DNA from 3 places in the Micromonospora sp. NBC_00858 genome. Region 2 is predicted to be linked to each of the others. Evidence: riboswitches for the same ligand, from Rfam matches in the RefSeq annotation. Region 2 holds a riboswitch; each other region holds the start of a gene.

Region 1 (3,489 bases), 2.7 Mb from region 2:
GATCGAGGGGGCTAAGGAGACCGCCACCCTCTCCCCGGCCCGCTGGCACCGGCGCGACGAGCTGACCCACTACGCGGAGGCGGCCGACCCGATCGACCGGGCGATGCGCAACACCGGCACGCTGATCCGCCGGGCCGTGACGCTGATCGAGGACGAGGAGCCGGTGCCGGATCCGATGCCGGACGGCATCGGCCACCTCGCCGAGTCGGTCCGGCTGCTCAAGCACGAGTTCGCGGTGGGCGAGGAACCGGAGAAGGCCCGGGAGCGGTCGCTGCGGGCGGTCAGCGAGGCCGGTCGGGCGTACGGAGCCGGGGTCGGCTTCTCGGGCAGCGTGGTGATCGCCCAGATCCGTACCACCGCGAGCGACCTGCTGGTGGCCTCCGGGATCGACCAGGAGGAGGCGAACCGGTGGATCCGTACCGCCTTCGGGGAGCAGGAGCGGCCGATCGGTGAACCGGCCGAGCCGGGCGAGACGCCGAAGCCGCCCACCGCCCCACCGGTCGGCTGACCGGGGCCGCGGCGCTCCGCCCGCCCTCAGCCCAACGCGGCGAGTGCGGCGAGAAGCCGGTCCACCTGCGCGGCCGTGCTGCCCAGGCCGATGCTGGCGCGCAGGGCGGTGGGCGGCAGGTCCCGCCGGCCGGTACGCCCCGCCGCCTCGGCGAGCAGCCGCCGGGCCAGCGGATGGGCGCAGAACAGCCCGTCCCGTACGCCGATCCGGTGCTCGGCGGCCAGCCGGGCGGCCACGTCGGCGGAGTCCCACCCGGCGACCACGAACGACACGATGCCGACCCGGGGCGCGTCCGGGCCGAAGGTGCGCAGCTCCACCACGTGCGGCAGGGCGGCGATGCCGGTCCGCAGCCGGGCCAGCAGTGCCTGCTCGCGGGCCGCCAGCGCGACCCGGTCCGCGTCGGCCAGCGCCGCGCACACCGCGGCCAGCGCCACCGCGCCGACCAGGTTCGGGGTACCGCCCTCGTGTCGGGCCGGGCCGGTCGTCCAGGTCACGTCGTGGGTGGCCGGCCCGACGTGGCTGGTGGCGCCACCACCGGCCAGGTACGGCGGAGCGACGTCCAGCCAGTCCGCCCGGCCGATCAGCACGCCCGCGCCGAACGGCGCGTACAGCTTGTGGCCCGAGACGGCCAGGTAGTCCACGTCGAGCGCGAGCAGGTCGACCGGGGCGTGCGGGGCGAGCTGCGCGGCGTCCAGGGCGATCCGGGCCCCGTGCCGGTGGGCCACCCGGGCCAGTTCGGCGACCGGCCATCGCTCGCCGGTCACGTTGCTCGCCCCGGTCACCGCGACCAGTACGGGCAGCGCCGGGTTGCTGTCCCGCCGCAGCTCGGTGAGGGCGGCGGCGAGGGCGCGTACCGCCCCGGCGGGGTCGGTGGGCACCGGCAGCCGGACCGAGCCGCGCGGCCAGGGCAGCAGGTTGGCGTGGTGCTCGCCGGCGAAGGTGACCACCGTCGTGCCGGCGGGCAGCGCCCGGGCCAGCAGGTTGAGCGCGTCGGTGGTGTTGCGGGTGAAGATCACGTGGTCTTCGGCGCGGGCGCCGAAGAAGTCACCGACCGTCTGCCGGGCCCGCTCGTAGGCCAGCGTGCAGTGCCGGGACAGCGCCCCGGCACCGCGATGCACGCTGGCGTACCAGGGCAGCAGCTCGGCCACCGCGTCGGCGGCGGCCCGCGCGCACGGCGCGCTGGCCGCGTAGTCCAGGTTGATCTCGCCCGGTACGCCGAGTACGTCGAGCGGCGCCGACGCGGCCGGCGCGGGCGCCACGGCGGACCGGGTGGGGAGCGAGGGTACGAGGGTGACGGACACGCCGGAACCTCCGGGGTCAGGGACCCCGGGTCTGGTGTCGGGACGGGGTCCGCGCTTGCCCAGCACGCCGATCGGGCTGGGCCCGGTCATCACCCGGGGCACCCCACCGCGAACTCGACGAGGGTTGCCGGCCAGCAAGCCGGGGCTTGACGCTGGCGCTCGTGACCTGCCGGCAGCATAGCGACTGCCGATGCGACCAAACCAGCCGGCGGGGGATGGCTACGCTGACCGCATGGCCGACACCCCGCCCGGTGCACCCCTGCCGTCGCCGCCCGCGCCCGCAGCCCCGTCCGCCGGCGAGGCGCCCCGGATGCCGCTGCGCCGACTGGACCGGCGGCGGTTCCTGGTGCTGGCCGGGGTGGTGTTGTTCATCGCCGCCTGCGCGGGCTTCATGGTCTTCACGCTCGGCCAGTCGCTCGGCGTCGAGGCGTTGCTGATCGGGCTGGTCGCCGCCGTCCTACCGGTGCCGGTGCTGGTCGCCTGCTTCCTCTGGCTGGACCGCTACGAGCCGGAGCCGTTGAAGTACCTGATCTTCTGCTTCGCCTGGGGTGCGTTCGTCTCCACGGCCGCCTCGCTCACCGTGAACGAGTTCGCCGCCGCCCGGTTCAATGACTGGGGACTGCCGGCCGCGCTCACCGGCGTGCTGGTGGCGCCGTTCATCGAGGAGCTGACCAAGGCCCTCGGCCCGATCCTGCTGCTGGTGTTCCGTCGCCGGGAGTGGTCCGGGATCACCGACGGCCTGGTCTACTGCGGGCTCTCCGCGGTCGGCTTCGCCATGGTGGAGAACATCCTCTACCTGGGCGGGTACGGCTACGCGGCAGGCGCCGACCGGTACGGCCCGGCGACCGGCACCCAGCAGGTCATCGCGATCTTCATCGTGCGGATCCTGCTGTTCGGCTTCGCCCATCCGCTTTTCACCTCGATGACCGGTGTGGGGCTGGGTGTCGCCGCCCGGACGGCCGACCGCCGGGTCCGGGTGCTCGCACCGGTCGCCGGCCTGCTGCTGGCCATGATGTTGCACGGCACCTGGAACCTGCTGCCCACGCTGACCCAGGCCACCGGCGAGACGGTGATCATGCTGTACGGCTTCCTGGGCCTCATGGTGCCGGTCTTCTTCGGCATGGTGGGGCTGGCGGTGTGGCTGCGTGCGTGGGAGGGGCGGCTCACCGAGCGGACGCTGCCGGACTATGTGCGCGCCGGCTGGCTGAGTCCGCCCGAGGTGGCCGCGTTGAGCAGCCTCGGTCGCCGGCACGCGGCCCGTAGCTGGGCGCGTCGGGTGGCCGGGGACGCCGGGGTGCGGGCGATGCGGGGGTACCAGTTCGCCGCCACCCGGTTGGCCCTGCTGCGCGACGGGACGCTGCGCGGCCTGGACCGCAAGCCGGCTGATCGGGAGCGGACGGCTCGTGAGGAGCGGGAGCTGCTGGAGTCGATCACCTCGTACCGGTCGTTCTTCGTGGGTCGGGACCCGCAGGCCCCGGTCGGGGTCTGGGACGGCAGCCGCTACCACCTGCGCTTCCCGGACGGTTCGCAGCGTCCGGTGGCCGCGCCGGACGAGCCGGTGGTGCCGATTCCGGTGCTGCTGGCCGCGCCGCCACCGCCGGTGGGGTACGCCCCGCCCGGCTGGTACGGCGTGCGGCCGGCGGCGCCCTGGCCGCCCGGTCAACACTGATGTGAGGCCGG
Region 2 (3,489 bases):
GGGGTTCTGGTGTTGATCACCTCGGCGGCGACGGCCGTGACCCTCGCGGCACGGCGACGGCGCCAGCGCCGCCGCACGATCGCCTTCGGCATCATCGCGGTGATCTTCGTCTACACCACCGCGGCGAACGTGGTGGAGCGCCCCGACGGCGTGAAGATCGCGGCCTGCTTCATCGGCGGGATCATCCTGGTCTCGCTGCTGTCACGGCTGAACCGCGCCTTCGAACTACGGGTCCAACGGGTGGAGTTGGACCCCGAGGCGGCCCGGATGATCGACGAGTGCGTCGGGCGCCGGATCCGGCTGATCGCGCACGAGCCGGCCAGCCGAGACCCGGCGGAGTACCGCGACAAGCTGGCCCAGACCGTCGCGGACAACGACTTCCCGGCCGACAGCGACGTGATCTTCGTCGAGGTGACGGTCACCGACCCTTCCGACTTCGAGACCGAGCTGCTGGTGCGCGGCAGCGTGGTGCACGACAACTACCTGGTGCTCAGCCTGGCCAGCTCCGCGGTGCCCAGCGCGCTGGCCGCCCTGCTGCTGGAGATCCGCGACCGGATCCAACGGCGCCCGCACATCTACTTCGAGTGGACCGAGGGCAACCCGGGTGGCAACCTCCTGCGCTACCTGGCCTTCGGGCAGGGCGAGATCGCCCCGGTCACCCGCGAGATCCTGCGCCGCCAGGAGCCCGACCGGAGCCGCCGGCCGCACGTGCACGCCGGTTGACCCGGCGGTCCGGTGGCCGTCGCGGGGGTGAGCGTGGTCATAGCGGCTGGACGATCCGCCGGTTCCGGCTGCTAGCCTCTGAACAGGTCATGAGCGCCAGCGCGAAGCCCCGGCTCGCTGGCCGGCAACCCTCCTCCGCGGTGGGGTGCCCCGGGTGAAGACCAGGCACCGGCAAAGACGTCGGTGCAAGCGTGGCCTGGCACCCAGGTCAGCACAGACCCGGGAGAACCATGCGCATCCTCAGCACCGCCCCACCGACCGACGCCGCGGATTCCCGCGCCGGTTGGCTCCCGCCGGCACTGACCCGGCGGCGGCACGTGGACATGATGCGGGTATGCAGCGCCGCCTGTCGCTGCCGCGCCGCGCACTAGCGCACCCCTCTTTCCCGAACCCACCCCAGCGGTACGCCCATCGGGCGCACCGTCGGCGGCGCACGCCTGCGCCCGCCGCTGCGCAACCTTCGGAGACACCCGTGCGAATTCTTCCTGCCCTGACCCGCGCCGCTGCCCTCGGCGCGGCCACGATCCTGGCCGCCACCGCGCTGACCGCCTGCGGCGACGACACGTCGTCCGACGCCACCGCCAACCCGTACGGCCTGTCGCAGCCGGGCGTGCTGCGCGCCGGCACGCTGACCGACGCCCCTCCGAACGTGTACCTCAAGGACGGCAAGTTCACCGGGTTCGACAACGACCTGCTGGCGGCGGTGGCCGGCAAGCTCGGCCTGAAGGTCGAGTTCGTCGGCACCGACTTCTCCGCGCTGCTCTCCCAGGTGAACAACCGCAAGTTCGACGTCGGCAGCTCCTCGATCACCATCACCGAGGCGCGGAAGAAGACGGTCGACTTCGGCAACGGCTACGACTTCGGCTACTTCGGCCTGGACGTCCCGGCTGGCTCGCCGATCACCAGCTTCGACCAGCTCGCCGGCAAGCGGGTCGTGGTGGTCCAGGGCACCGTCCAGGACGACTACGCCACCGGCAAGCAGCTCGACCCGGTCCGGGTGCCGGACTACAACGGCGCGATCAACCAGCTCAAGGCGGGCACCGCCGACGCGTGGATCGCCCCGGCGGAGATCGGCGAGAAGTCGGCCGCCGACAGCAACGGCAAGATCACCGTGGCGGCCAAGCAGCTCAGCCCGGCACCGACCGCGTACGCGGTCGCCAAGGGCAGCGACAAGCTCCGCGAGGCGCTGAACAAGGGCCTCGACGAGGTGATCGCGGACGGCACCTGGAGCCGGTTGCAGGCGCACTACTACCCGGGCCGGCCAGTTCCGGAGGACTTCCGGCCGGGCAGCGGCACGGTGACCGTGCCGTCGGCGTCGGCGGCCGCGTCGACCGCGTCCTGAGGCCTACCCGGTGACGAGCGAGCGGGGCGGTAGGAGAGGCGACCAATGGATCCGTTGAGCACCCTGTGGGAGACCTTCTTCGACTGGGACGCGATGCGCGAGGCGCTACCCGAGATGCTGACTGTCGGGTTGCCCAACACGCTGATCCTGGCGGTCTCCGCCGCCCTGCTCGGCTCGGTGCTGGGCCTGCTGCTGGCCGTCGCCGGCATCTCCCGTACCCGGTGGCTGCGCTGGCCGGCGCGGGTCTACACCGACGTGTTCCGGGGGCTGCCGGCCGCGGCGACGATCCTCCTGATCGGCGTCGGGCTGGCGCCGCTGGGCATGGAGATCTGGGGACCCGACCCGTACCCGCTGGGCATCCTGGCGCTGTCGCTGATCGCGGCGGCGTACATCGGGGAGATCTTCCGCTCCGGCATCCAGTCGGTGGAGGCCGCCCAACTGGAGGGCGCCCGGGCGCTCGGCTTCTCCTGGGCCGACTCGATGCGGCTGGTGATCATTCCGCAGGGCATCCGGCGGGTGCTGCCCGCCTGGGTGAACCAGCTCATCGCGCTGATCAAGGACTCCAGCCTGGTCTACTTCCTCGGACTGGTGGCCAGCCAGCGGGAGCTGTTCCGGATCGGGCAGGACTACGCGGCCACCACCGGCAACGAGTCCGCGCTGCTGCTGGCCGGGCTCTTCTACCTGGCGTTGACCGTGCCGCTGACGCACGTGGTCAACTGGATCGACCGGCGGCTGCGCCACGGCCGGCCGGCCACCGCGCCGGCCGACGATGACGAGGACGACACCGAGTCGGCGCTGGCCGGCACGACCGAAGGGGACCGGCGATGACCACCGGCACGACCACCTCGGTCAGCCTCGACGTAAGCGACGTGCACCTCGCCTTCGGACCGAACCGGGTGCTGCGCGGCGTCGACCTGGCCGTGCCACGCGGCGCGACGGCCTGCGTGATCGGCCCGTCCGGGTCGGGCAAGTCCACCCTGCTGCGGACGATCAACCGGCTGATCGAGCCGGACCGCGGCGACGTGCTGCTGGACGGGCGCAGCGTGCTGCGCGACGACCCGGACGCGCTGCGGCAGCGGGTGGGCATGGTCTTCCAACAGTTCAACCTCTTCCCGCACATGAGCGTGCTGCGCAACGTCACCCTGGCGCTGCGTCGGCTGCGCAAGCTCGACGAGGACGAGGCGGTGGCGGTCGCCCGGGCACAGCTGGAGCTGGTGGGGCTGGCCGGCAAGGCCGACTCACGGCCGGCGCAGCTCTCCGGCGGTCAGCAGCAGCGGGTGGCGATCGCCCGGGCGCTGGCGCTGCGGCCCGAGGTGATGCTCTTCGACGAGGCCACCTCGGCGCTCGACCCGGAGCTGGTCAAGGGGGTGCTCGGGGTGATGGCCGACCTGTCCGCCGGGGGCATGACCATGGTCGTGGTCACG
Region 3 (3,489 bases), 2.7 Mb from region 2:
GTCCGCGTGTAGCGGCCGGCGGTCATTGACCCGGCACACGGCCGGCATGCTGAGGCAAGCGCACAATCCGGCACTGAGCGGTGGTAACGCCGACGTCCAACCCCGCCCCATATCTGGGGCAGCTCGACAGGGCGTGCAGGCAGTCCGTTACTCCCGACCGCCGGGCTCGTCAGCCCGCCGTCACGTCGCGTCGCCAGCGGTGCCGGCCGCTCTCAGGCTGGCTCGGGGCGGCTCGGGGCGGCTCGGGGCGGCGCGGGGCGGCGCGGCTCGGGGCGGGCGGGGCGGGGGTGAGGACGGCGTTCAGGAGGCCGGGGTAGAGGCGCTCCAGCTCGTCTCGCCGGAGGCGGACGTAGCGGCTGGTGCCGGCGGCCCGGGTGCGGGTCAGGCCGGCCTCGCGCAGCACCTTGAGGTGGTGGCTGCGGGTCGCCTTGGAGACGCCGAACTCGAAGGTGTTGCAGGCGAACTCGCCGCCCTCGGCGAGCGCCCGGACGATCTGCAGCCGCACGTCGTCGGCGAGTGCGGCCAGCACGGTGGTGACCGGTACGGCGGTCAGGTCGGGTTCGTGCGGCTCCATGTGACCAGTATAACCGTTGTTCGACAATCGTCGAACAAGTCCCTAGGGTCGGTGTCGCTGGTTCGACGATTCTCGAACATTGGAGCTGACGATGCGTTCCCGTTCCGCCGCCTATCCGCTGCTCGCCGTGCTCAGCTGGGGAGTGATGTTCCCGGTTCTGGCCAGCGCGCTGACCCGGGTTGATCCGCTCAACCTGACCACCGCCCGCTACCTGCTGGCCGCCCTCATCCTGGTCGCCATCCTGCTGCTCCGTGAGGGTGCCGGCGCGCTGCGGCTCGGCGGTCGGGCCGTCGAGGTGGCGGTGCTCGGTGTGGTCGGCTTCGCCGGCTTCAACGTGCTCACCAACCTGGCGCTCGAGCACGCCGCCCCGCAGCAGATCGCCCTTTTCGTGGCCACCACCCCGGTGATCACCCAACTGGTCCGCTGGGCCCGCGACGGCGTACGCCCGAAGCCCCTCCTGCTGGCCCTCTCCCTGGTGGCGCTCCTCGGCGTCGGCCTGGTGATCACCCGCGGGAGCCTGACCGGGCTCGGTCAGTTCGGCCTCGGCGGGCTGATGATGATCGGCGCGGTGCTCGGCTGGGCGATCTACACCCACGGCGCCAGCCAGTTCGGCACCTGGTCGCCGCTGCGGTACACCACGCTGACCGCGCTCGCCGGCACGGCCGCCATGCTCGCCGCGAGCGTGCTCGCCGACGGCATCGGATGGCAGCACGCGCCGGCCGCCGCCGACCTCGTGGCGGTCGCCCCGCAGTTGGCGTACGCCGTGATCATGGGCGCGGTGATCGCGGTGCTGGCCTGGAACACCGGCGTGCAGCGGCTCGGAGCCGCCAATGCCGCCCTGTTCATGAACCTGGTGCCGGTGACCACCTTCACGGTGCAGATCGTCCGCGGCTACCGGCCGGAGCCGATCGAGCTGGTCGGGGCCGCGATCACCATCGCCGCCCTGGTCGCCGCGAACCTCGCCACCCGGGCCCGGACCGTGACCCCGTCGCGGCCCCAACCGACTGCGGTGACCGATCCGGTCGCGGTGGTCGACTCGGTGGCGGTGGCCAACCGCTGACCCACTCACTGGGATCTGCGGTGGAGGCGGCGCCCGGCGTTGCCTAGACTCGACGGCACAACTGAATACCTCATCCAGAGGGGCTGAGGGATACGGCCCGACGACGCCCCGGCAACCACCCCGCGCGCTCACCGCTGAGCGACCCGCGGGGCAGGTGCCAATTCCGTCCCCGCCGCACCGTGCGGTGTGGGGAAAGATGAGAGGACTCCTCGACATGACGTCGACGCTCGCCACCCCTGGCATCGACACCTCCTCCAGCCCCGCCCGAGCCCTGGTGTGCCGCGCCTGTTCGGCCCGCTACCCGCTCGCCGCCCAACACGCCTGTTACGAGTGTTTCGGCCCGCTGGAGGTCGACTACGACACCGCCGCCCTGGCCGCCGTCACCCGTGAGCAGATCGAGGCCGGCCCGAACAACATCTGGCGGTACGCCGCGCTGCTGCCCGCCGGTCAGGACCCGTCCACCCGGGTGACCCTCGACCCGGGGCTCACCCCGCTGGTGGCGGCCCCGCACCTGGCCGCCGAGCTGGGCATCGCCGCGCCGCTCTGGGTCAAGGACGACAGCGCCAACCCGACCCACTCGTTCAAGGACCGGGTCGTCTCGGTGGCGCTCACCGCCGCCCGCGCGCTCGGCTTCAGCCGGTTCGCCTGCGCCTCCACCGGCAACCTGGCCAACTCGGTGGCCGCGCACGCCGCCCGGGCCGGGGTGCCCTCGGTGGTCTTCATCCCCAGTGACCTGGAGCAGGGCAAGGTCATCACCACCGCGGTCTACGGCGGCGACCTGGTCGCCATCGACGGCTCGTACGACGACGTGAACCGCCTCTGCGGCGAGTTGGTGGAGACCGACGAGTTCGAGGACACGGCGTTCGTCAACGTCAACGTCCGGCCGTACTACGCGGAGGGCTCCAAGACCCTCGGCTACGAGGTGGCCGAGCAGCTCGGCTGGCGGATCCCGGCCCAGGTGGTCATCCCGATGGCCAGCGGCGAGCTGCTCACCAAGATTGACAAGGCGTTCTCCGAGCTGGTCGAGATCGGGCTGGTCGAGGCGCCGGCCGGCGGCTGGAAGGTCTTCGGTGCCCAGTCCGCAGGCTGCAACCCGATCGCCACCGCCCTGCACGCCGATACCGACACGATCACCCCGGTCAAGCCCACCGGCATCGCCAAGTCGCTGAACATCGGCGACCCGGCCGCCGGCCTCTACGCCCTGGAGGCAGTCCGCCGCACCGACGGTTGGATGGAGTACGCCGACGACGACGAGATCCGCGCCGGCATCCGGCAGTTGGCCCGTACCACCGGCGTCTTCGCGGAGACCGCCGGTGGGGTCACCGTGGCGGTGCTGCGCAAGCTGGTCGAGTCCGGTCGGCTCGACCCGACGGCGGAGACCGTGGTGTTCAACACCGGCGAGGGGCTGAAGACCATCGATGCGGTAGCCGGTCAGGTTGGCCCGACCCATCACATCAAGCCGTCCCTCCGCGCCGCCCGCGACGCCGGCCTCCTGGGCTGATCAGCCCCGCCCGCCCCGCCCCGCCCCGCGCCGGAGGGGTGGGCGTGCAGGGTCGGGCGGGGGATAGGGGATCGCCCGGACGGGGGATCGGGCCGATCCGCCGGGTATCTGGCTTTTCGCAGTGAGTGTGGAAAACCCACCGCTCTGGACTTGACGGCAGGAACCGGACGGCGCAAGATGCTCCCTGCGGGAGGGCATTTCGCCGGAGACTTTTGAAGTTCTTGCGACCCAGCGCCGGAGGCGTTGTGCGAGTGTCCCTCCCGACCACGTTCGATCGGGCCAGCGATTAATTCGCTGGCCCGATCGCTTTCCCGGGGTGCACGCTCGGCGGCATGAGCATCACCATCGCGTCGT

Evidence for each region. Region 2 has a riboswitch for S-adenosylmethionine ahead of OG990_RS19505 (ABC transporter substrate-binding protein). Riboswitches for the same ligand answer to the same signal wherever they lie in the genome.
Region 1: linked by a shared signal. The riboswitch ahead of OG990_RS32025 (aminotransferase class V-fold PLP-dependent enzyme) and the one ahead of OG990_RS19505 (ABC transporter substrate-binding protein) in region 2 are both predicted to bind S-adenosylmethionine.
Region 3: linked by a shared signal. The riboswitch ahead of thrC (threonine synthase) and the one ahead of OG990_RS19505 (ABC transporter substrate-binding protein) in region 2 are both predicted to bind S-adenosylmethionine.

What each region holds. Positions count from the first base shown of each region.
Region 1 is NZ_CP108828.1:6,882,480-6,885,968, forward strand. Features, by position in the region: gene OG990_RS32020 (aromatic acid exporter family protein) at 1-508, shown strand, start outside; gene OG990_RS32025 (aminotransferase class V-fold PLP-dependent enzyme) at 535-1,809, opposite strand; SAM riboswitch class IV at 1,856-1,976, opposite strand; gene OG990_RS32030 (PrsW family intramembrane metalloprotease) at 2,000-3,478, shown strand.
Region 2 is NZ_CP108828.1:4,191,827-4,195,315, forward strand. Features, by position in the region: gene OG990_RS19500 (amino acid transporter) at 1-723, shown strand, start outside; SAM riboswitch class IV at 809-921, shown strand; gene OG990_RS19505 (ABC transporter substrate-binding protein) at 1,196-2,065, shown strand; gene OG990_RS19510 (amino acid ABC transporter permease) at 2,111-2,893, shown strand; gene OG990_RS19515 (amino acid ABC transporter ATP-binding protein) at 2,890-3,489, shown strand, end outside.
Region 3 is NZ_CP108828.1:6,862,029-6,865,517, forward strand. Features, by position in the region: gene OG990_RS31935 (ArsR/SmtB family transcription factor) at 170-574, opposite strand; gene OG990_RS31940 (DMT family transporter) at 666-1,634, shown strand; SAM riboswitch class I at 1,702-1,837, shown strand; gene thrC (threonine synthase) at 1,849-3,135, shown strand; gene OG990_RS31950 (GNAT family N-acetyltransferase) at 3,468-3,489, shown strand, end outside.